DNA from 3 places in the Exiguobacterium sp. s130 genome. Region 1 is predicted to be linked to each of the others. Evidence: riboswitches for the same ligand, from Rfam matches in the RefSeq annotation. Region 1 holds a riboswitch; each other region holds the start of a gene.
The links. A riboswitch is a leader RNA that binds a small molecule or an ion and turns the genes downstream of it on or off. The one in region 1 is predicted to bind lysine.

Region 2: another riboswitch for lysine. It lies ahead of HZS85_RS12770 (aspartate kinase); the one in region 1 lies ahead of HZS85_RS14030 (Na+/H+ antiporter NhaC family protein).
Region 3: another riboswitch for lysine. It lies ahead of HZS85_RS12245 (amino acid permease); the one in region 1 lies ahead of HZS85_RS14030 (Na+/H+ antiporter NhaC family protein).

The regions. Positions count from the first base shown of each region.
Region 1 is NZ_JACSNI010000006.1:75,475-83,865, reverse strand. It holds gene HZS85_RS14055 (ABC transporter permease subunit) at 1-232, opposite strand, end outside; gene HZS85_RS14050 (ABC transporter ATP-binding protein) at 229-1,110, opposite strand; gene HZS85_RS14045 (class I SAM-dependent methyltransferase) at 1,123-1,782, opposite strand; gene HZS85_RS14040 (heme oxygenase) at 1,872-2,192, shown strand; gene HZS85_RS14035 (hypothetical protein) at 2,317-3,054, shown strand; lysine riboswitch at 3,147-3,325, shown strand; gene HZS85_RS14030 (Na+/H+ antiporter NhaC family protein) at 3,436-5,019, shown strand; gene htpG (molecular chaperone HtpG) at 5,085-6,947, opposite strand; gene HZS85_RS14020 (hypothetical protein) at 7,031-7,963, opposite strand; gene HZS85_RS14015 (SDR family oxidoreductase) at 8,036-8,391, shown strand, end outside.
Region 2 is NZ_JACSNI010000005.1:42,367-50,757, forward strand. It holds gene HZS85_RS12750 (alanyl-tRNA editing protein) at 1-19, shown strand, start outside; gene HZS85_RS12755 (GNAT family N-acetyltransferase) at 16-444, shown strand; gene HZS85_RS12760 (argininosuccinate synthase) at 563-1,768, shown strand; gene argH (argininosuccinate lyase) at 1,765-3,135, shown strand; lysine riboswitch at 3,206-3,383, shown strand; gene HZS85_RS12770 (aspartate kinase) at 3,496-4,695, shown strand; gene HZS85_RS12775 (aspartate-semialdehyde dehydrogenase) at 4,709-5,701, shown strand; gene dapA (4-hydroxy-tetrahydrodipicolinate synthase) at 5,719-6,600, shown strand; gene dapB (4-hydroxy-tetrahydrodipicolinate reductase) at 6,597-7,343, shown strand; gene dapD (2,3,4,5-tetrahydropyridine-2,6-dicarboxylate N-acetyltransferase) at 7,330-8,037, shown strand; gene HZS85_RS12795 (branched-chain amino acid transaminase) at 8,063-8,391, shown strand, end outside.
Region 3 is NZ_JACSNI010000004.1:236,042-244,432, reverse strand. It holds gene HZS85_RS12285 (CDP-glycerol glycerophosphotransferase family protein) at 1-220, shown strand, start outside; gene HZS85_RS12280 (nitroreductase family protein) at 340-897, opposite strand; gene HZS85_RS12275 (hypothetical protein) at 1,021-1,572, opposite strand; gene HZS85_RS12270 (DHA2 family efflux MFS transporter permease subunit) at 1,703-3,394, opposite strand; gene HZS85_RS12265 (HlyD family secretion protein) at 3,407-4,063, opposite strand; gene HZS85_RS12260 (TetR/AcrR family transcriptional regulator) at 4,256-4,861, shown strand; gene HZS85_RS12255 (diguanylate cyclase) at 4,903-5,994, opposite strand; gene HZS85_RS12250 (MarR family winged helix-turn-helix transcriptional regulator) at 6,131-6,586, opposite strand; lysine riboswitch at 6,752-6,940, shown strand; gene HZS85_RS12245 (amino acid permease) at 7,072-8,391, shown strand, end outside.

The sequences.
Region 1 (8,391 bases):
AATAGTTCCCTCCGAGCAGATCCAGTACATTATCGAATCCCGTCACCTTATCGTATTGAAATGCTTTTAAGACTTCTGGAGGTAACGCTTCTAGTTTTGTTTCTAGTAAACCAGTCTTCATCATCGATGGATAAAGCAACGCAAGCATCAATAAGTAGAGACTCGTTCCAATCGCATAAGCAAGCACGGGCTTTCTGACCTGCTTGAATAAAGAGCGGATCAACAATATCACGACGATTCCTCCTCTCCATAATAATGCAAGAAGACCTGTTCTAAATCATCTGCTGACGGACGAATCAGCCGTACATCGTACTGGGTTAAATAAGCGATCGCCTGATTCAAGCTCAGCGTCTCATCCGTTTGAAAACTGACTTCCAGCCGCTTCGGTTCAACACCGACTTGCATCGCGAACTGTGCTGCTTCCACCTCCGTTCGGAAGACGATCGTATACGTCTTTCGACTCGATCGAACCAACTCATGAATATCCGATTCGACGATGATGCGCCCTGCTTTGATTAAAGCCGCTCGATCGCACGATTTTTCCATCTCCGGAAAGTGGTGTGAACTCATCAGAATCGCTTTTCCAGCATGCTTCTCCTGTTCGATCCACTCTAAAAAACGCTCTTGCATCAAAGGATCAAGTCCACTGGTTGGCTCATCAAGTAGATAGACCGGTGCATCTTTCATGAAGCAACCGACAAGTGCCAGTTTTTGTTTCATCCCTTTTGACATCTTGCGGATTTTCGTCTTCGTCTCAAAAGGAAATCGTTTCAACAACAGTTGTCGCCGTGCCGGATTGCTACCGTGTAGTCGTTGCATCAAATCCAGCATGTCTGCTCCCGTCATGTCTCCAGGTAAACTAATCTCCCCCGGCAAATAACCGACCAACTGCTTCACCTCTTTACTTTGCTTCCAGCAATCAAAACCACCGATCGTCGCCCTTCCATCGTCCGCAACCATTAGTCCCATCAAATGTCGGAGTGTCGTTGATTTTCCAGATCCGTTTGGTCCGATGAAACCGAATATCATACCTGGATCAACTGTAAAACTGACATCGAATATTCCACGCCCCGGCGCAAATTCCTTCGTCACATGCTCCAAACGGATCATCATCCGACCTCCCTATTTTTTATTTCTTTCCTCACTGTATTCATACCCGTTTTGAAGCAGTTTGTTCGGATCAAAGCGATAGATGACGAACCGCTCGTCATGATTTTTTTCATAGAGGTCTCGTAATCGAATCTCATCGATTTGCTCGAATACGGTATGGCGCTCCAGGTACTCCCGGTATTCATCGGTCGGGTAATACAAGATGAGATCAACCGAACGCGGGGAACGTTCGACCGAACTTAAAATGTGATCGATCACTTTCATGAAAATTTGTGAAGAGAATGGATTAAAGAAATAAAACTTATTCGCCTCATCCGGAATGGTATACTGCTCGGCATACGTCTGTTCGAATCGCAAACTTCCGGAACGCCGCTTCCTTCGACTTTGGTATTTCGCCATATTCCGAAGTGCGTCCTCGTAAAATTGTCCATTCATCTCGATTCCGATGACGGAACAGTCGAATCGGTCGTGTAAGTAAAAGTTTAAACGCCCTTTCCCACACCCGAAATCAATGACCGTGTCCTGTTTTTGAAACGGATAGGTTTCGCATAATTCGCCGAGTGCCGCATAAGGCGTTGGTTCATAGCGATTGTAGTGACTAAATACACCATAAAGGTGTTGCATCTCAATGGTCTCAATTCGTAATCGTTGATCATATTCCTGTTCATTCATCGTCTTTTGTTCCTTCTTTCCGGCATTCTTGCCTTCATCGTACTATACTGAAGAAGTACGTTACTCGTTTTTTGAAAGGGGATTTTATGATGATCGTCGTTACGAACCGGATTAAAGTCAAAAAAGGGATGGCTGCAGCTCTCGCTCCTCGTTTTACGCGTCCAAGTGGACTTGATACGATGGACGGATTCATCCGTGTTGAGGTCTTATTGACGCAAAATATCGAAGAACACGATGAAATGAACGTCAACATGTACTGGGAAGACATGAAGAGTTTTCAAGCATGGCGGGAGAGTGACGATTTCAAAGCGTCACATAGTCGACCTGCGAGTAGTGAGGCAGGAGAATCGCCAATGCTCGGAAGCGAGATTCTGACATATGAAGTCGCTTCGGTCAAAGAACGCGCATAATGCACGAAAAGGACTCGTATCGAGTCCTTTTTTATATACCTATATACAAATAGTGAAAGGGTCGAATTGTCACAAATGGTATTATTTGTTATCATAGTGCCATTACAGAGAGAGAGGGTCCTTCATGAATTCATTAACTATATTTGAACAAGCCATTCGTAGCTTACCTGACGATCGTACGTTACGACGTGATGAATTATGGACGGACGATTTTTTATTGCAACAGGAGAACGAGCTGACCGTCTATTACTCTCCGATTGGCGAATACGTCAATACTGAAGCAAAAGTCGTCATCATCGGGATCACACCAGGTTTTGAACAGATGCGGATCGCTTTCGAAGAAGCGACAGATGCCCTTCACCATGGTGTTTCATTAGAAGAGACGGCACGCCTCGTCAAATATACAGCAAGCTTTGCCGGAACGATGCGACGTAACCTCGTCCAGATGCTCGATACACTTGAACTTCCAGCATTGCTCGGAATCGAGACGACGGCTAGCTTATTTCATCAACACCAGGAATTGTTACATCCGACGTCACTGTTAAAGCAACCCGTCTTTTATCGCGAAAAAAATTACTCGGGTCATCAACCGAAGATCAATCGTAGCCCTTTATTGAGGCACTACGCGGAAGAACACTTCGTCGCTGAGATCAATCAGTTACAAAAAACAGCGTTATTAATTCCACTCGGTCGGGTCGTCGAGACGCAAGTCCGTGGATTGATTCATGATGGACGAATCGAACAGCATCAGCTTCTTTCCGGATTCCCCCACCCATCTGGCGCGAACGGTCATCGAAAAAAACAATTCGAGGAAAACCAAGCCTATTTGATGAAACAGCTCATTCAACATTTTGCTGAATAAACAACTTTATCTTAAATTATCAGAATATATGGTTGAATCGCTTCTGAAATACATGATAAAGTGTCCATAAGAACAGAATATGACTATTCTATCGATGAGGTAGAGGCGCGATTTCAATCAGTACTTGGTCCGAGGATGACAACGAAGACGACTACAGGAAAGGTGACATCGCCGAAATGACAGTATGTGTCGAGCATATCGTCGTTGGTCGATTCGGGAAACACCCGATCGATTGCCATACATAACAGTTGTATGGAGCGCTCCAATTCGGCTAAGAAAGACGCATCCAGCGAGGGTGTCGGCTTTGTTGCCGGTGCCCTTGCTTTTTTTGTGCCGCGGGGTCTCATCTTTAAGCCATTTTTAAAGAGGAGGATATTTTTCATGGTCAACTATTCAGATTCCATCATTGCCCTTGTACCTGCTTTACTAGCTATCTTATTAGCCATCTTTACGCGAAAGGTCGTTCTTTCGTTAGGTGTCGGCATTCTCGTCGGTGCCCTGTTACTCCACCGTTTTAACCCGATCGATACGGTAACCTATCTCGGCAAGAACATCTTCAGTCTCTTTTGGGCAGACGGTGCCTTGAACGAGTGGAACGTCTTATTGCTTGTCTTCTTGTTATTGCTCGGCGTCCTTTCCACGCTCATTCAGACATCAGGTGGTGCTCGCGCCTTCGGTGAATGGGCTGCTACGCATGTCAAAACGGCGCGTGGTGCACGCTTAGTCGCCTTCGGACTCGGTATCTTGATTTTCATCGATGATTACTTCAACAGTCTCGCTGTCGGCAACGTTAGTCGTCCGTTAACGGATCGCCGCGGTGTCTCACGAGCAAAGCTTGCCTATCTGATTGACTCAACGGCTGCACCTGTTTGTGTCATCAGTCCGCTTTCGAGTTGGGGTGCATTCATCATCTCCATCATCGCCGGTATCTTAACGACGCACTCGATTACGGATTACTCAGCGTTTAGTGCCTTCATGATGATCGTTCCAATGAACTTCTATGCGATTTTCGCGTTACTTTTAACACTTTACATCGCTTACTCTGGCGTCTCTGTCGGACCGATGAAACAACATGAACACCGTGCCGCGAAAGGTGAACTTTTTGATGCGTCAAAAGGAACACCGATGGGGATGGCAAAAGAGGTCAACGAACATACGAACGGAAAAGTACGGGATCTCGTCGTTCCAATCGTCGTTCTCGTCATTGCTACGATCAGTGCGTTACTCGGAACAGGTGCTCAGGCACTTGCAACCGACAATCGCCCGTTTACTTTAATTGGAGCATTTGAGGCAACAGACGTCACACGGTCACTCGTCGCAGGTGTCGTCATCAGTTTAATCGTTGCTTTCCTGATGCTGATCGGACGGAAAATTCCGGGCCGCGATTACCGTGCAAGCATCGTTGCTGGTATGCGTTCCATGTGGCCAGCAGTCGTGATTCTGTTATTCGCTTGGACGATCATCGCTGTTATTGGTGATATGAAAACAGGCGATTATCTCGCAAGCTTCATCAGCAACTCGATTTCTGCTTCGTACTTGCCGTTCTTGTTATTCTTGATTGCCGGCTTGATGGCATTCTCGACAGGAACAAGTTGGGGCACATTCGGGATCGTGTTGCCCATCGGTGCGGATCTCGTCATGGCTGTCGATGCCTCACTCTTGTTACCGACGCTTGCTGCTGTTCTTGCTGGATCTGTCTTCGGTGACCATTGTTCACCGATTTCCGATACGACGATCCTCAGTTCGACAGGGGCTGGATCCCATCATATCGATCATGTCACGACACAGTTACCGTATGCGCTAGTCGGTGCCGTCACTGCGGCAGTCGGTTATTTAGTCATCGGTTTCACGGAGTCTTCGGTCTTCGGTTTCATCGGAGCTCTTGTCACATTCGTACTCTTCGTCGTCGTCTTGAACGTTCTCTCGAAAAAAGGAGAAACCGCTTCGGATTTACAGACGGATTAATGTAATTCTTTACGAAAAAAGGCATTGGATGCGCGCATCCAATGCCTTTTTTATATCTATTCGTTTCACACCATCAATAAACACACATCATTCGCGAACGCTACTGGATCCTCGAGTGGAAGTCCTTCGACAAGTAATGCTTGTTGATACATTAGTTTGGTATAGCGCTCGAATTTCGAACGATCGTTTTGATACGCTGTTTCGAGAGACTCGAACACCGCGTGTGACGGATTCAATTCAAGAATCTTGACCGCTTCTACCCCTTCGTTATTCGGCATCGCCTTCAAGATTTTCTCCATCTCGATCGAGACGGCGCCGTCCGTCGCAAAACAGACGGGATGCGATTTTAGACGCGTTGATGCTTTGACTTCCTTGACTTGTCCACTTAGCACTTCCTGCATTGCTTGGAACATCTCCGCTTGTGCATCCGTCGTCTCCGCTTCTTCTGCTTCGATCCCTAAATCGCTACTCGTGACCGACTTGAACGTCTTCTCGTTGTACGTCACGAGCATCTGGATCGCGAACTCATCGATCTCTTCCGTGAAGTACAAGATATCGTAACCTTTATCACGGACGAGCTCGGATTGTGGTAATTTATCCAGACGATTCGTACTCTCACCAGCGGCGTAGTAGATATGCGCTTGGTCTTCCGGCATCGCTGCGACGTATTCTGCGAGCGTGATCAACTTCTTCTCCTTCGCTGAGTAGAAGAGGATCAGGTCCTGTACCTGTTCTTTATGCATGCCGTAATCATTGTACATACCAAACTTCAGCTGACGTCCGAACGCTTGATAGAACGTTTCGTACTTCGCGCGATCTTCGCGTAAAAGTGCTTCGAGTTGTGTTTTAATTTTACTTTGGATATTTTTCGCGATCAGTTTCAATTGACGATCGTGTTGCAACAACTCACGCGAGATGTTAAGCGATAAGTCCTCCGAGTCGACCATCCCTTTGACGAAACTGAAGTGATCCGGCAACAAATCACTGCATTTTTCCATGATCAAGACACCATTCGCATAAAGCTCGAGTCCTTTTTCAAATTCTTTCGAATAATAATCGTACGGTGCCTGTTCCGGAATGAATAAGATCGATTGATAACGAACGGCGCCATCGACGCTGATATGAATGTGTTTTGCCGGTTTGTCAAAACCATACCGCTTCTCTTGGTAGAAGTTCGCATAGTCTTCGTCTGTCAATTCTCGTTTGTTCTTCCGCCAGATCGGCACCATGCTGTTGATCGTCTTGACGACCTCGACCTCTTCCGTCTCGTCACTGCCCTCGATCGGCTGACGTTCGAGTTCCTTCATCTCGATCGGATAACGGATGAAATCCGAGTATTTCTTGATGATGTTGCGCAGACGATACGTCTCGAGGTATTCATCATACGATTCTTCGTCTTCATTCGTCTTAATATGAAGCGTAATCTCCGTTCCAACCGTGTCCTTGTCGACTTCCTCGATCGTATAGCCTTCGACACCACGCGATTCCCATTTATAAGCAATCGTACTACCGAACGGTTTCGTAACGACAGTGACGACGTCTGCGACCATGAAGGCGGAATAGAATCCGACACCGAATTGACCGATGATATCATGACCATCTTGTGCTTCATTCTCTGCCTTAAAGGCAAGCGATCCACTTTTTGCGATCGTACCGAGATTCTCTTCTAGTTCTTCCTTCGTCATTCCGATTCCCGTATCACGAATGATGAGTTGACGCGCTTCTTTATTTGGTTCGATCGTAATTTTGTAGTGTTCCTTTTCGAACGAAATCGTCTCGTCCGTCAATGCTTTGTAGTACATCTTATCCATGGCGTCACTTGCATTCGAGATCAATTCGCGCAGGAAAATCTCCTTATGCGTATAGATGGAATGAATCATCATCTCCAGCAATCGTTTTGATTCCGCCTTAAATTGTTTCGTTTCCATGCTCATTCTGCCTCCCCTTTTTTAGCACTCATTCATATAGAGTGCTAATTCATCTCCTATTATTAGGGAGTTCTAAATATCTGTCAATCTTCTTTCCCGCTATTTTTTACGACTTTTTCACGGACGATTTTTCCGATTTGACGTAAGTGCTCTGCTGACCCGTAGGTGCCATGGCTGACGCCGTTTTCATCTTTTCGATTACCGAGACCGATGAATTGCTCACTTGGTTTGAAGTGGAGACCGACGACGGGGACCTGAAATTGTGACGAAAAGCCGATTTGAAAAATCGCGTCCGGATAATCTGTTGGTTGATACATATGCCAATCGATTGCTGGTTCAAGCTTTGCAAATCGTTTCGTGTGCTCCTTCCCGAGCAGAATGATTCCTTTTATCGAAAACAGTTCAAGCAGGCGTAACAAAAATGTCTGACCGAACGGACTATCTTCTAACACCCCGCGTTCTTTGATCGCTCCCATGTAGTGGTGCGTCGGAAACGGGAAAAAATCCAGATGAACGACTGGATCAAGCGCCTCCTCGTAAAACGACGCACCGAGTCCGTTCAAGAATCCTTCAAGCTTACCGCCACCAGGTCGACCGAACCATATCCGGTAAATGTTCGGTTGTTTGAAATAATCATTGAAGCGCCGGATTGAATCTGTCAGCGTCTCCTCCTGGAGATAATCCTCCCATGACATCGACTTCGGACGAATAAAGAGCGGACCGGTCTCGTCGAATCGTAATGCGCCCGTCCGGTCTAAAAACTGTGTTCGGGATGGGTTCGTCGCGATCGTCACCCAACTGCTACGCGTCGCATCACCAAACCAAAGGACAGGTGTCGTTTGATCAATCAGTTGATCTGCGAACGCACTTTTCTCGAGCGTCATTTGATACTCGACAGCTTCCTGTAATAATTTTTTGGCAAGTTGCCATTGATCGGATGTCAGCGTTCTCCTCTCCCTTTTTACAGCGATTATGCTGTTGTAGATGTACCCCTTATCTTCTATTACTAGACGCATCGATGGGTTTAACCTCCATTTCTCCGGGAATGTTTCATAAGGTGAACGATACGACTTAGGAGGGATTTAGCAATGGGTAGACTGGATCAAAAAATAGCTGTCATTACCGGCTCGGCAACAGGAATTGGACAAGCAACTGCGCTTGTATTCGCAGAACAAGGAGCAACGGTCGTTTGTGCCGATGTCTCACTTGAAAAAGCACAACAAACAGTAGAACAGATTACACAACAAGGCGGGAAAGCGGAAGCCGTCCATGTTGACGTCTCAGACGTCGAGAGTGTTGAGCAACTTGCGAAGCATGTCAAAGAGACGTACGGTACGGTCGACGTCCTCTTCAACAATGCCGGAATCGATGAACAAGGTGGGAAAGTCCACGAGTATCCAATCGATCTCTTCGACCGGATCATCGCTGTCGATTTACGCGGTAC
Region 2 (8,391 bases), on a different contig from region 1:
GGAGGAATATCAGTTATGACAGTCATTCAAGTACGTACAGCAGAACAACAACAAGCCGTTCGGATGATCCGGGAGCGTGTCTTTGTCGAGGAACAAGGCGTACCACGTCATCTTGAATACGATACACATGATGAAACAGCGATTCATCTGCTTGTCCTCGATGAACAGAGTCGACCGGTTGCGACGGGTCGCACACGTCCATATGACGACCAACGGATGAAGGTGGAACGTGTGGCGACGCTGTCGACAGCCCGAGGAAAAGGATACGGTGGTGAGTTGATGCAGGCGATGGAACGTATTGCGCGACGTGAAGGAAAACAACTGCTGATACTCGGTGCACAAGTCCAAGCCATCCCGTTTTATCAAGGTCTTGGGTACACGATCGTCTCCGATGAATTCGACGATGCGGGCATTCCACACCGGACGATGGAGAAGAAAATGTAAGTTATTTTGAAAGAAATCCTGCAAAAAGGGTTTCTTTTTTTTGTTTTCTATGTATATATATAATTCATAGTGAATTTTTATACAGAAAAATGAATTAAAAACCAGGAGGGAATTATACATGTCAAAGCAAAAATTAATCTTAGCGTACTCTGGGGGACTCGATACATCGGTAGCCATCAAATGGTTGAGCAAGGACTATGATGTCATTGCCTTATGCATGGATGTCGGAGAAGGAAAAGATTTATCCGTCATCAAGGAAAAAGCACTCCTCGTCGGTGCGATTGAATCAATCGTTCTCGATGTCAAAGAAGAATTCGCACAAGACTTTGTCTTGCCAGCCCTTCAATATGGCGCTCATTACGAAAATGCCTATCCGTTGATCTCAGCGCTTTCGCGTCCGTTGATTGCAGAAAAACTCGTCGAAGTCGCGCATGAATATGGTGCAACGGCGGTCGCACATGGATGTACCGGAAAAGGGAATGACCAGGTCCGGTTCGAAGTTTCGGTCGCGGCACTTGATCCGTCACTCGAAGTCATCGCACCGGTTCGGGAATGGAAATGGTCACGGGAAGAAGAAATTGCCTACGCGAAAGAAAACAATGTGCCGATCCCGATCAACCTCGATAGCCCATACTCGATCGACATGAACCTTTGGGGACGGAGTAATGAATGTGGCGTCCTAGAAAATCCATGGACAGAACCACCACAAGACGCATACGCGTTGACGGTAGCACCAGAAGACGCTCCGGATCAGGCAGAAGAAGTCATTATCGGCTTTGAAGCAGGTGTTCCAGTTTCCATTAATGGGACGACGTATCCATTAGCGAAACTGATTACGGAACTGAATATCATCGCTGGAGCACATGGGGTCGGACGGATCGACCACGTCGAGAACCGTCTCATCGGTATCAAATCGCGGGAAGTCTATGAGTGCCCAGGCGCAACTGTTTTACTCAAAGCTCACGCTGCACTCGAGACGATTACATTGACGAAGGACGTCGCGCATTTCAAACCATTACTCAGCAAACAATATGCAGAAACAATCTACAACGGTCTCTTCCATGCGCCATTGACAAAAGGATTGAAAGCTTTCTTGACGGCGACACAACAGGACGTCACAGGAGAAGTTCGCGTTAAACTGTTCAAAGGAAATGCAACTGTCACAGGTCGTCAGTCGGCTGTCTCGCTTTATGATGAGAAACTTGCGACGTACACGAAAGAAGATGCATTCGATCATGAAGCAGCAAAAGGCTTCATCAAATTACACGGTCTTGCCGTTTCAACGCATGCGAGTGTACATCGTCAGGCGGGTGTAACGAAATGACCAAACTCTGGGGTGGACGTTTTACGGAAAGTGCTTCCACTCAAGCGGAAGCCTTCGGAGCATCAATCACGTTCGATCAAAAATTAGCAAGCGTTGATTTGAAAGGCAGTCTCGCACATGCACAGATGTTATTTGAACAAGGGATTCTCGCTCAAGATGAGTGGACACAAATCCAGCAAGGATTAAAGCAACTCGAAGCGACGTTAAAGGACCATTCCTACACATTAGCGGACGAAGACATTCATATGAATCTTGAGCGTTTGTTGACGGAACAGATCGGTCCAGTTGCAGGGAAACTGCATACGGCACGGAGCCGAAACGATCAAGTCGCAACCGATTTACATCTATGGATGGAGCAGCATGTCGAAGCGTTGACGACGGCATTGCGCGAGCTCCAATCGGTCATCACGGAACAAGCTGAGCAACATATCGAGACGGTTATGCCGGGGTATACGCATTTGCAACGGGCACAACCAATCTCGCTTGCGCATCACTTGCTCGCTTATTTCTGGATGTTCGAACGCGATGTCGAACGATTGACGGACAATCAAAAACGGATCCGAAAATCACCACTCGGAGCGGGGGCGCTCGCGGGGACCACGTTCCCGATCGACCGTTTCCGTTCTGCCGAGTTGCTCGGTTTTGAGTCGGTTTATCCAAACAGTCTTGATGCTGTCTCGGACCGTGATTTCGTCATCGAATACCTCGGGATCGCCTCGACCGTCATGATGCATCTCTCGCGTTTTTGTGAGGAAATCATCATCTGGGCGTCGCAAGAATTCAGCTTCATCGAGTTATCCGATGCCTTCTCGACAGGCTCAAGCATGATGCCACAAAAGAAAAACCCTGATTTTGCTGAATTGATTCGTGGAAAAACGGGGCGCGTCTACGGCAACCTGATGGGCTTCTTGACGACGATGAAGGCATTACCACTCGCTTACAATAAAGACATGCAAGAGGATAAGGAAGGAGTCTTCGATACAGCAGATACCGTTCTCAAGTCCGTTCAAATCTTCACCGGAATGATTGAATCCGCGACGTTTAAGACCGAAGCGCTCAAGAAGGCGACAATGCAAGACTTCTCGAATGCAACGGAACTCGCCGACTACCTTGTGACGAAAGGCATACCATTCCGGGAAGCACACGAAATCGTCGGGAAAGCCGTCCTCTACTGTGTGCAAAACGGTTGTTTCCTGAAGGACTTGAGTCTCGAAACGTATCAAACGTTCCATCCAGACATCACAGAAGACGTCTATCCGCTCCTCGATCCGGTTCAAGCAGTAGCACGCCGGACTAGCTACGGGGGGACAGGGTTTGCTGCCGTGTCGGAGCAACTCGAACTCGCGAAACAGCATCTTGCGAATTGACGAATTTTGAAGAAAAACAGTCAAATGACTGGATTTAACAAAAGATGTCTGCTATAACTGTAACTAACAACCGACAGATAGAGGCGCGGATGACATGAGTAGCATCATTCTTGAAGGCAAGCATGCTGAATGATGTGAAAGGGGAAGTCCGCCGAAGTGAACGAGAAGATGCTTCTTCTCATTTGCTGGTACAACGGTTAAGATCCGTTGTACTGCCGAAACCGATGTTTCGGAGCGCTATCTTACGTAAAAGAACGAATGACTTTGTCTTCGTTTGTCCGATCGTGATAACGACGGGCCGTAGGAACGCTCCTACCGGCCCGTCGTTTTTTTCTGTATCGGGACAAAGGAGATAGGATTGTGACAACTGTACTTAAATTTGGTGGAAGCTCGGTTGCGACTGTCGAACAGATTCAGTCTATTGCGAATTATTTGAAGAGTCGCGCAGCCGAAGGTGAAAAACTCGTCGTCGTCGTTTCGGCGATGGGCAAGATGACAGATTCTTTGATCGCTCAGGCGCAAGCCATCACGGATCGCCCTGAGCGGCGAGAACTCGATCGTCTGCTTGCCATCGGAGAAGAACAGACGATTTCATTACTCAGCATCGCTCTCAACTCACTTGGCGTCAAAGCGTTATCGCAAACGGGCGCGCAAGCAGGGATCAGCACGATGGGTGTGCATACGAAAAGTAAGATCAAACAGATTGATGGAGATCTATTACGACAAAAACTCGAAACGTACGATGTCGTCATCGTCGCCGGATTCCAAGGTGTCAACGAACTCGGTGACGTGACGACGCTCGGACGGGGTGGATCGGATACAACGGCTGTTGCCCTTGCGGCAGTCCTTGATAAACGGTGTGAAATCTACACGGATGTCGACGGTGTCTATACGGCTGATCCACGAATCCATGCCACTGCTCAACCGATTCCGCACATCTCATATGATGAGATGATGGAGATGAGCGCCCTCGGGTCGAAGGTCATGGAAATGCGGAGTGTCGAACTAGGAAAAAAATACGGCGTACACATCTTCGTCGGGAAAACACTTGAATCGAAAAGGGGAACATGGATCATGGAAGCGACGGAAACAATGGAACAAAAAGCGGTCACGAGTGTCAGTGTGACGAAGAACGTCTTGACGGTATCAATCAAACACGTACCGCAAACGAACGCAGCAGTAGCCGATATCTTCGAACTCTTATCGAACCGCCACGTCAACATCGACATGATCAGTCAAACGACGTTTGACAGTGACATCTTCCTATCGTTCTCCTGTCCACTCGATGAGGAAGAGTTCCTCGATGAAGCATTGAAAGACATCATGGATCGCTTCACGACAGTCAAGGTCGACCGCCACGATCAGCACGCGAAGTTATCTGTCGTCGGAATCGGGATGCGGGATGCAACAGGTGTTGCCTCAAAGTTGTTCGCGATCTTCCGAGCGGAGAATATCCCGTTCTATCAAGTCACGACATCAGAAATTAGCATCTCGTACACGATTGCACAAGCAGACATTGAACGGACGGTTGCAGCGATTGCAAACGCGTTCGAGTTATAAGGAGGAAAACAGCATGTATCATGTAGCCGTCATCGGAGCAACCGGCGCCGTCGGTCAAAAAATGTTACAAGTACTCGCAGAACTGGACTTCCCGGTCAGCCGCCTGTCCGCTTACGCTTCTGCTCGTTCAGCAGGGAACACGGTGCAGTTCAAGGGAGAAGATATTACGATCCAAGCGCTGACGCCAAACATCACGGAAGACGGGATCGATGTCGCGTTGTTCGCAGCAGGCGGAACGATCAGTGAGCAATATGCCCCATTACTAGCTGAAAACGGAACACTCGTCGTTGATAATTCAAGTGCCTTCCGGATGCAGGAGACGATTCCACTCGTCGTGCCAGAAGTCAATCCGCAAGCGATTCAAGCGACAGACCGCTTGATCGCAAATCCGAACTGTTCGACGATTCAATCCGTCGTCGCTTTAGCACCGCTCCAGTCACTCGGATTCGAACGGATCAACTATACGACGTATCAGGCCGTATCCGGTTCCGGTCAAAAAGGAATCGAGGATCTGGCACGCGGGGCACGCGGAGAAGAGCCCGTCAATTATCCGCATCCGATTCACGATAACATCTTGCCGCATATCGATGTGTTCCTTGAGAACGGTTATACGAAAGAAGAGCAGAAGATGATTGATGAAACGCGGAAAATCTTCAATCTTCCAGCATTGCCTGTCAGTGCGACATGTGTCCGGGTTCCAGTCACGAACTCTCACTCGGTTGCAATCAACGTCACGTTTACACAACCGACGACGGTTGCAGCGATCCGTGAAGCACTGGAAGGCGCACCGGGCGTCGTCCTCATCGATGATGTCGCGAATACGCGTTATCCGATGCCACTTGACGCAAGCGGGACGGACGACGTCTACGTCGGTAGGATTCGACAAGATGATAGTCTCGCGAACACGTTCCATCTCTGGTGTGTAGCCGACAACATTCGAAAAGGTGCCGCGTCAAACGCCGTACAAGTCGCACGCCAAGCAATCGAACAGTCGATTCATTCATAAAAAAGGAGGAGTTCTTCATGTTCAAAGGAGCAGGTACAGCGCTCGTCACACCATTTAATGAAGCAGGCGAGTTGGATCTACATGTATTCGAACGCTTGATCGAGCAACAACTCGCAGCGGGGATTCAGGCACTTGTCGTCGGAGGAACGACAGGAGAAGGTTCGACACTGACAAACACGGAATTCGAACAACTATTGACGACTGCCGTTCAAGTCACGGCAGGACGAGTACCCATCATTGCCGGAACGGGTTCGAACAATACGGCAGCAACAATCGAGAAGACGTTACTCGCAGAACGCCTCGGTGCGGATGCAGCGATGCTCGTCACACCGTACTACAATAAAACATCACAAGCCGGTCTCGTCGCGCACTTCACGGCGGTCGCTGATGCAACCGAATTACCGATCATGCTGTACAACGTTCCGTCGCGGACAGGCGTTGCGATCGCAGTCGAAACCGCAGTGACGTTAGCACGTCATCCACGCATCCAAGCGTTTAAGGAAGCGAGTGGAGACGTCAGCTTCATGGGTGAACTGATGGCGGCAATTCCGGAAGACTTCGCGGTCTTCTGTGGAAATGATGATCAAATCCTGCCGTATATGGCATGGGGGGCACAGGGTGTTATTTCAGTTCTCTCTAACCCGTATCCAGCAGAGACACAAGCACTTGCTGAAGCGTTACTCGCGCAAGATCTCGTCACGGCACGCCGGATTCAGGCAGACTTGTTACCGGTCATCGGTGCTTTGTTCAGTGATGTCAATCCGATTCCAGTTAAAGCATCGCTTGAAGAACTCGGTTTTGCTGTCGGTGCGCCGCGCTTGCCGCTCGTGCGTCAATCGGAAGCGGGACACGTCCACTTACTCGAAACGATGCGGGCTTACAAAGGAGTGGTTCGATGAAACTCGCGTTACACGGTTATGGGGCGACAGGACAATACGTCGTCGAACTCGCACCACAAAGTGTCGTAGCGATCGTTGACCGGACGAAGTCATCCGATACGATCGCTTCATATGCCGAGCTAACAGAGATGGCAGAAACGGTCGATGCAATCATCGACTTCTCGCATCCGAGTTTGCTACCGGATCTGCTCGCATACGGGTTGGCGACAAAAACACCACTCGTCATCGCGACGACTGGTTTTTCGGAGGCGGAACTGGCATCGATCAAGGACGCTGCAAAAGAAATTCCGATCTTCCAGTCATACAATATGTCGTACGGCATCGCGATGGTGCAGCAACTGCTGAAGACACTTGTGCCACTAGCAGGAGCGTATGACATCGAATTGCTCGAGAAACATCACAACCAAAAAGTCGATGCGCCAAGTGGGACGGCGGAGTTGTTATTGAAAACGATTCAGACGGCACGTGACGTCACACCGGTATATGACCGGTCACAAACGCGGCAAAAGCGGGAGACGAACGAGATCGGGATGCACGCGATGCGCGGCGGTACGATCTTCGGAGAACACGAAGTCTTATTCGCAGGTGTCGACGAATTGATTGAAATCAAACATACGGCATTATCGAAAAAAGTATTTGCTTCTGGTGCGATCAAAGCAGCTGAGGCACTCATTCAAAAAACAGCGGGACTCTATACATTAGAGACGCTCTACACACAGGAGGATTCACATGTTACTCACTGATGCTTACGAAATTGCTAAATTCATTAAAGATGCTAAAAAACAAACACCGGTAAAACTTTACGTCAACGGCGATTTGGCGGGCTTGACGATCGAAGGCGCAACAGCGTTCGGATCAGATGAATCAAAGATTTTCTTCGCGGATGCAGGACTTGCGGCTACTTTCTTAGAAAAGTATTCAGATCGCATCACGGATGTTCACGTGGAGTATGACCGTCGCAACAGTGCGGTACCAATGCTTGATACACGTCACTTGAATGCGCGCATCGAACCAGGTTCATGGATTCGTGATCATGTCGTCATCGGTGATAACGCGGTCGTCATGATGGGTGCGATCATCAATATCGGTGCATCGATCGGAGATGGTACAATGATTGATATGAACGCTGTCGTCGGTGCACGTGGGACGATCGGGAAAAACGTTCATGTCGGCGCAGGTGCCGTGGTCGCGGGTGTCCTCGAACCACCTTCAAAAACACCTGTCATCATTGAAGACGGTGTCTTGATCGGTGCGAATGCAGTCATCCTTGAAGGCGTCAAAGTTGGTAAAGATGCCGTCGTCGCTGCTGGTAGTGTCGTCACAGAAGACGTACCTGCTGGAAGCGTCGTTGCCGGAACACCTGCACGTGTCATCAAACAGAAAGATGCGAAAACAGAAGAGAAGACGCAATTGGTGGATGATTTACGTTCACTCTGATTGACGTCGAAGAGGAGGAAAACACATGGCAGTGGATACACAGTATGGAGAAGCAATTTGGTTAGATGGAGTCTTTCATGATCCGAAAGATGCGAACACGAGCGTCATGTCACATGCGATTCACTATGGTAGTGGATTCTTTGAAGGAATCCGTGCTTACGCGACACCGGACGGACCGGCGATTTTCCAATTGAAGGAACATATCGAGCGTCTCTTCCGCAGTTGTGCGTACTACCACGTCACGATTCCGTATACGGTTGATGAACTCGTCCAGGCGACGATTGATCTCGTTGCGAAAAACGGATTTGAATCTTGTTATATCCGTCCATTCGTGTTCCTCGGTACGCCATGGCA
Region 3 (8,391 bases), on a different contig from region 1:
CTATTTCCCGTATGAATCCTTCGTACCGGGACCGATCGTCTCGACGTTCGAAGACGTCATCGCTTGGATTAAACGCGGGCAATTCGATACGCAGAAGATCGAGACGTTCGCGAATCAGTTCTTTACGTATCAGGACGGGGAAGCAACCAAACGAATTGTCGATCATTTGTTATATGACACGATTCCGGAAGCACCTGTCTATACGAAAACGTCGGTATGAACACAAAAAAACGTTCCGATTGCGTCTCCATTTGGGGAGAGAGACGTCATCGGAACGTTTTTATTTTGAATTGGGGCTTGATTGGCGCGAGCAGGGGTAGCTCGCAGAATGCGCACCTCTTAAAAGTGCGTCAACTTGTCCTTCAGGGACGTTCTCGGTTTGACAGGTGGAACGAGGGCTGGCCAGCCGATTTGAATGACGCCGAGAACCCGTTCGTTTTCTGAAGCGTGAACGAGTGAAGCATATTCTGGTGTAAACCAATGTTTTCCACTCTTCCAGCAGCAACCAAGACCGCGCTCTGTCGCCACCAACTGTAGATTTTGAATCATGGCAGCTGTTGCGAGTGTATCCTCTAACTGTTGATCCGGTGTCCCTTGTACCTGACAAAGTACCGTTAAGTAAACCGGGACTTCCCGTAATTTTTGTTCAGCCTGTTGACGTTGTTCAGACGTTTTCGTCTCGAATTGACCACGCGCTGTCAGTAACTCCATCAAAGCATCGACGTACCGAGTTTGTCCTTCTTCGATCGCGAGAACAAAACGCCAAGGTTCTCGTAGCTTATGGTTCGGAGCATACATCGCCGTTTCGAGTAATATCTCTACTAATTCGACCGGAACTGGTTGTTCCGTATAGGACCGGATGGACCGGCGTGTTTCAATCACTTGTTGAACATGCATCCGTTTCATCTCCTCACTGAGTACTTTTTCACTATAAATGATAACGATTATCATTGTCAATGTTATTTGTGGGAAAACAAAAAGACGATTCCCAAGAGGAAATCATCTTTCGTTGAATTTGTATTAAGAAGCTTTTCGTTCCTCTTCTTGAGCAACAGTCGTTAGTTTCTTTTTCATGAGACGAATCCGGTACAACGCAAATAAATAATGGGCGAAATAAATCGTGAATCCCAGGAAAAGCGTTAATGCTACATGAATCTGAACGCCAGGAACAGCATGAAGCTGAATGAAGAGCAAGACAGCCATTGCCATCGTATAGAGCACCATTTCCACCGATTGTGGCATGACGCGTTGACGTTTTAAGAAAAAGGAACGCATGAGTGGTAGGACGACGAGACTGACGAGACGATCGACCAGACCGATGACGAGCACACTGATCACCATCGCTAAACCATTTTCAAAAGTGATTAACCGTGGAAAAATAAGATATGTGACGAGTAATAGTGGTCCAACTAACAAAAAGATTGAAATCGAGGCACGTGCAAAGACGAAGAGCCCGTTGACACTTGTTAAAAAAGCGCGAAAAATCTTTTGCGACCAAGGCGATGGTCGACCGACTTGCCAAGCAAAACAACAAGCAAAGATAAACGCATAAAATTGCAGAAAGGCAACCATAAAGCATCTCCTTTAGATATGAAACTCATTGTCCCTAGTGTATCGATTTTAAGAGAGAAGTGCAAAGAAGAACTTTTCACGAAGTATAGCAAAAGACCAGCTGATATGACATCAACTGGTCTTTCATGAATCAATCCAGATTTGGTTCTTTTTTTCCGTGCAAGAAGAAGGACAGAATCAATGCGAGCGCAGATAAAACGGTCGCAATCCAGAACGCGTCGGTGATCCCTTGAATCGTTGCTTGTTTCGTCAACGTCGTAAACCAGCTCATCGAAGCGGCTTGTGAACTACCCAGCTGTTGTCCGAGGTCGTTTAAGTGTTGCGAAAGCGTCGGGTCGAGAGTCGTGAACTGATTCGCGTCGTCTGCCAAATGAGCCGTCGTTTGACGTGTCATGACAGTGACGAGAATCGCTGTTCCGATGGATCCAGCGACTTGCCGGAGTGTGTTTTGCGTCGCGTTTCCGTGTGGGATCATCTTCATCGGTAAGGAATTCATTCCGGCAGTCATGATCGGCATCATGATGAACGCCATTCCGAATGACCGAACCATGTAGATTCCCATGATCGAGTAATACGACGTATCCATGTTCAATTGCGTCAATTCCCATGTCCCGTACGTCATCAATGTTAAACCAAAGATGGCGAGCGGACGGATACCGAAGCGGTCAAATAAACGACCAGCAATCGGTCCGGTGATTCCCATGATTAGTGATCCGGGCAAAAGGAGAAGACCTGAATCGACCGGTGAAAAACCGCGAATGCTTTGAAGGTAAATCGGTAAAAGCAACATCCCACCGAACAACGCCATCGTGACGATGACATTGATGAAGAGGGTGAACGAAAATTCCGGAACCTTTAACACACGAATATTCAACATCGGATCTTCCATCGACAGCTCACGCATTGCAAAAGCAGCGATTCCGATTAAACCGATGACGATTGAGCTGATGACGATCGGACTATCCCAACCGTCATTCCCAGCTTCACTAAATCCATAAAGGAGGCTGCCGAACCCAATCGTACTGAATAAGACACCAAGTGCATCAAAAGAAGGTTTCGAGAGTGGCTGTGTCAGTCGGAACCAAGCCGTACCGAGTAGCAATGTCACTAATCCAAAGAACGACATCGCATAAAACATGACGTGCCAATCATAGTTTTGGATGACATATCCCGTGATCGTTGGTCCGACTGCTGGAGCGAGAATCATCGCGATTCCGAGCATTCCCATGGCAGCGCCACGCTTATGCGGTGGGAACAATGTCATGAAGACATTTGATCCGAGTGGCATTAAGATACCAGCACCTGCCGCCTGAACGACACGCCCGATCATCATGACCGGGAAGTTCATCGCCATCGAACAGATGATTGATCCCAAGAAAAAGAGTGTCATCGAAGCGAGGAACAACTGGCGGAACGTATAACTGCGCATTAAAAAAGCACTGATCGGAATCAAGATCCCGTTGACGAGCATGAAACCTGTCGTCAACCACTGGGCAGTGGACGTCGACACGTTGAAGTCATTGATTAGAACCGGTAACGCGACATTAATCAACGTTTGGTTCAAAATAGCAATGAACATACCAATCAGTAAGACCGTCAGTACTTTCGGAATACTGACGTTTTCAGTCGATACTTGTTTTGAAGGTGCTGCGACTGGTGGTGTCACGGTCATCGTCGGTTCCGTCTCGAGGGACTCCTCAAGTGTCGGTCCGTCAGTGGCCAGTGCGATGTCGGATTGACGATTCCGGCGGGCGATCCAGTTGACGCCGATGATGATCAGAATCGTGAACGCACTATATCCGAACAAGAAGGTAGTAGACATGAACGTCCCTCCTTAATCCTTATGAATGCGGACGGTCACATTCATACCAGGTCGAATGTCGAGTGATTTTTCTTGCGAGAGTGATACTTTAACTGGAATGACTTGTGCGACTTTCGTGTAGTTCGCATTTCCGTTTGAAGAAGGCATCATCGAGAACGTCGAAGCTGTCGTCATTCCGATCTGTTCCACTTCACCAGAAAGTGTCGTGTCAGGATAGCTGTCGACATATACGTCAACGGTTTGTCCGACTTTGATTTCATCGATTTCTGTTTCTTCGATGTTCGCTGTGACCCAAAGGTCGTTTAAGTCAAAACCATAGGCAAGTGGTGTACCGGCTGCGACGAAGCCGTTCTTTGTCGCCATCGACTGAACGATCGTTGCCTTCGCAGGCATCGAAACAGAAAGATCTGTTGGTTTTTGTCCAGCTTGCGCAGTCATGATGTGACCAAGTGTTGCACCGCTGTCGAGCGATTCGCCTGTTTTAGCAGACCAGTCCGTTAATTTACCAGCGCTTGGGCTAGCAATCGTTATCATTTTGCCATCGATTTTCGCATTGTCTGTTTTGACATAGCTTGTTGCTTGATCGTAATAGTAGTATCCGACGACCCCACCACCGATCAAAACGATGAGTGTAACGACATTAATGATTAGTAATTTTTTCATACTCATGAGTGTGTTAGCATCCTTTCTTGTGTACAATCGATTCAAAAAAAGTACTCCTCTGGGGGGAGGAGTAATTAATATAGTTAATTATATGGATAGTTAGATAACAAACAACCAACAATTTCCGACAAAATGTTGGAAAAATAAATGATAACGGATTCATTTTTAAAAAGATGATGGAAAAGGAGTGAAATGCACATGAAAGAGAGCCGTGATCCACGACCAAAACGGTCACGTGACCGTATTACGATGGAATTGTTTCGTTTACTGAAGACAAACAGCTTTTCGAGCATCACCGTCAAGATGCTGACGGATGGGGCGGGTGTGAACCGCTCGACCTTTTATGCGCACTACACAGATAAATATGATTTGCTTGACCAAATCGTTGAGGAACAGATGATGGCGCTCGAACAAGCGATTCGGATTACAGGTACAGGCACCGTATTTCCGACAGTCGAGCAGGTGAGTCATTATTTTGCTCGTTTGTTCATTCACATTGAAGAAAATGAATTATTCTATCAGACGATGCTCGTTCAAGGACCGATCAAAACGTTCATCTCTCGTTTTCTTGATACATTGAAAGAAAATTATCGCCTCGTCTTTCGATCCCAAGTCGCAGAGGATGCGACTTTCGTCGATCGGGATTTGTTACTGAACTATGTCATTGGTGGACAGTTAGGATTATTGATTTCCTGGTTACGAAACGGTCGGCCATATTCATCCGCATATATGGCGGAGCAATTGAGCCGGATGATCGTCTTTGGAACGGTTGAAAGCATCGGTTTTCCGAAAGAAACGGAATAAGGTCATAGAAAAAGACACTCCTGATAGGAAGTGTCTCGTATTCAAGCTTGTCGGAAGGCAAGTTCCTTCGTATAAATCGTACTTCGGTTTCGTCCGCTTTCTTTTGAGTAATACAACGCTTTATCTGCTTGTTGTAATACTTCTAAAGACGTATGGGAACCACTAGAATGTGCAATCCCAAGCGAAATCGTGATTTGCAGATCAGGTACGTCTGCCGTCGGGAACAGGTTGCGTGCGACCGTCATCCGAGCCAACTCTGCGATTTTTTGAGCTTCTTTAGCTGTAGTGCTTGGTAAAATGATCAAAAACTCTTCACCACCGTACCGTCCGACGAGGTCATCCGGTCGTGTTAAGGAAGCGAGTGTCATGCCGAGTTGACGTAGGACATCATCTCCGGCGTCATGACCATATGTATCATTGACGTGCTTGAAGAAGTCGATATCAATCAAGACAAGTGAATACCCTTGATCCGTTGAACCGACAAGTGACAGTGAATCATCGAGACGGCGCCGATTGGCAAGTCCGGTCAAAGCATCCGTCATCGCTAGTTTTTGTTGATACTGAATGTTTTCGAAGTGACGGCGTAATTCCGTCAGCAGTCGAAAAGCAACAAAGCCAGCTAATAGATTAAAGAAGATATAAGCGATTGAAATTTTAAAGAATGTCGACCAACTGTTTGTCAGGATATAGATGGCAGGTAACGAATAGAGAACACCAATTGACACCAATAATTGAAAATGGCGTGTCGAGACATGAACGAATCGACGTACGATTCCGATCGTCGTAATGATTAAGACGATAATCAGTGTGGACAGATAAAAACCCTCCATTTGATCGACGGGTGTCAAAAAGTAACGTGTCCCGATGATCATTATACCGGCGACGATGGCGCTCGGGAAACCACCGAATAGCATAGCGATCGCGACTGGGATGATTCGTAAATCCACACGGGCGACATCGATCTGAATGCCATTGAATATCAACAAAACTGCAATCAGACCACAGACACTTCCCAATATGAGGCGTGTACTCCAGCTGGAATTCAGCGAAATACGTGGTCGATTCCGAAATGGTAAGAATAAGAGAGTAATCGTCGTGAACAGTAGACAAAAGTTAATGATGAATTGATTCATGATGGACAACAAATCCTCCCAACTCCCCAGCTAACAGATTTCCATATATATACTCCAGTATACTCATCTAGGTAACGGTTAGACAGAGGTAAATGTTTAGATAAAACATAAAAAACGGTAGAAAATCTACCGTTTTTTATGAAGACGAAGTGAGCGTATCCTCATCCATCGTCAGTAAAATCTTATCGAAGACGCGAATCATCGTTTCCAGTTCTTCTTCTGTTAAAGTTCCGAAGCGATCTTGTAAATAGTTTATTCGGACGACCTCGAGTTCCCGAAAAGCACGCTCTCCGTCATCCGTCAAAGCAAGGACAATCGAGCGACGATCTTCCGTCGAACGCGTCCGTGTGACATATCCTTGTTTATAGAGCTTATCCGTTAAAGCAGTGACTTGACTCGTCGCCAGCTCAAATTGTTCCGCAAGAAGTGTCGGACGCTGGGGACCGTTTTCTGAAAGACTCCGTAAGATGAAAAATTCGCTTCGGGTTGCTGTTCCTTCAAATAGTCGATTAAGTTCACGTCGCAGGGTACGAAGAATGACACGCATTTGTTCCTCGAGTCGGTAAGTCAGCAAATCACGTTCCTGTAGCATGCAAGCAGCATCCTTTCTCTCAGTGGACTTCTATCATTTAGTGTACTAAACATATCGGATTTTTACCATCTACTACCCCAGATTCAAAAAAGGCAATTGACAATTTCGTGGCGGTTTGTGTAATATGGCGTAGTAATAACTAATTTAATTCAGTTCTCACTCAACCAGTGGGATGGAGGTTGCAGTTCTTAAGAGTACGGTTACGGATGTCGTCAAGCGACAAATGAAGTGACCTGAAAGGAAGAATTGCCGAAATCAATCATCGCTTTGAAGATGATCGATTGGGATTAGGTCGAATAGGTCTAATACTGTCACAAGTCGGGTATCACTCACTTGTGGAGAGCTATCTTTCACGACGGTAGAATGAGGCGCATTCATTTTATTATGTTGCGTTCTCATCTTCCATCTGGAAGATGAGGGCGCTTTTTGTTTTTTCATTCAAAAAGTGTCCTCTCAAAAAATCTAAACAGAGAGAAGCGAACGAAATGAACAAACTAGATGTGAAACAAACAACAGATTCGACAGCCGAAGGATTAAAACGTGGATTACAAGCCCGTCACATGTCGATGATTGCCATCGGTGGGGCAATCGGAACAGGACTTTTCATCGCGTCCGGTGCTTCCGTTGCAGCAGCAGGACCAGGTGGTGCACTTATATCGTATGCAATCGTTGGTCTGATGGTCTACTTCCTAATGACAAGTCTTGGCGAAATGGCGGCGTATATGCCTGTCGCCGGATCCTTCTCGACATACGGGACAAAATTCGTCGATCCCTCATTCGGCTTTGCCCTCGGCTGGAACTACTGGTACAACTGGGCGGTCACGATCGCAGTTGAGCTCGTTGCAGCACAAATCGTTATGACGTATTGGTTCCCGGACGTTCCTGGATTTTACTTCAGTGCCTTATTCCTTTTACTCATGATCGGCTTGAACTACTTCTCCGTTAAAGGTTTTGGGGAAGCGGAGTATTGGTTCGCCATGATTAAAGTCGTCACTGTCATCGTCTTCTTAGTCGTCGGTGTTGCGATGATTTTCGGTGTCTTTACATCGGAGCCACCAGTTGGCTTTAAAAACTTTGCTCTCGGGGATGCGCCGTTCGTCGGTGGTATTCCTGCCGTCATCGGAATCATCCTCGTTGCTGGATTCAGTTTCCAAGGAACGGAGCTAGTCGGGATTGCCGCAGGTGAATCGGAAAATCCGAAAAAAAACGTTCCAAAAGCAGTCAAACAAGTCTTCTGGCGCATTTTACTCTTCTACATCCTTGCGATTTTCGTCATCGGGATGCTCATTCCGTATACGAGCCCGAACTTGGTTTCCAATGACATCACGGACATTGCCGTTAGTCCGTTTACGCTCGTCTTTGAAAAAGCAGGTCTTGCGTTCTCGGCAGCACTCATGAACGCCGTCATCTTGACATCTGTTCTATCTGCCGGTAACTCAGGTATGTATGCTTCCACACGGATGCTGTATACACTTGCTCGTCAAGGAGATGCACCAAAGTTCTTTGCAAAAGTGTCGAAAAATGGGGTACCGCGTAACGCTTTGCTTGCAACAGGAGCAATCGGTGCACTCTGTTTCTTAACATCGATGTTTGGTGGACAAGTCTATCTGTGGTTACTCAATGCTTCAGGTATGACAGGATTCATCGCGTGGCTCGGAATTGCGATCAGTCACTATCGTTTCCGTAAAGGATTCCTTGCACAAGGTCATTCGTTGAAAGATTTACCTTACGTTGCACCAGCGTTCCCGTTCGGTCCGCTGTTTGCATTCGGTCTTTGTTTCCTTGTCATCGTTGGTCAAAACTAT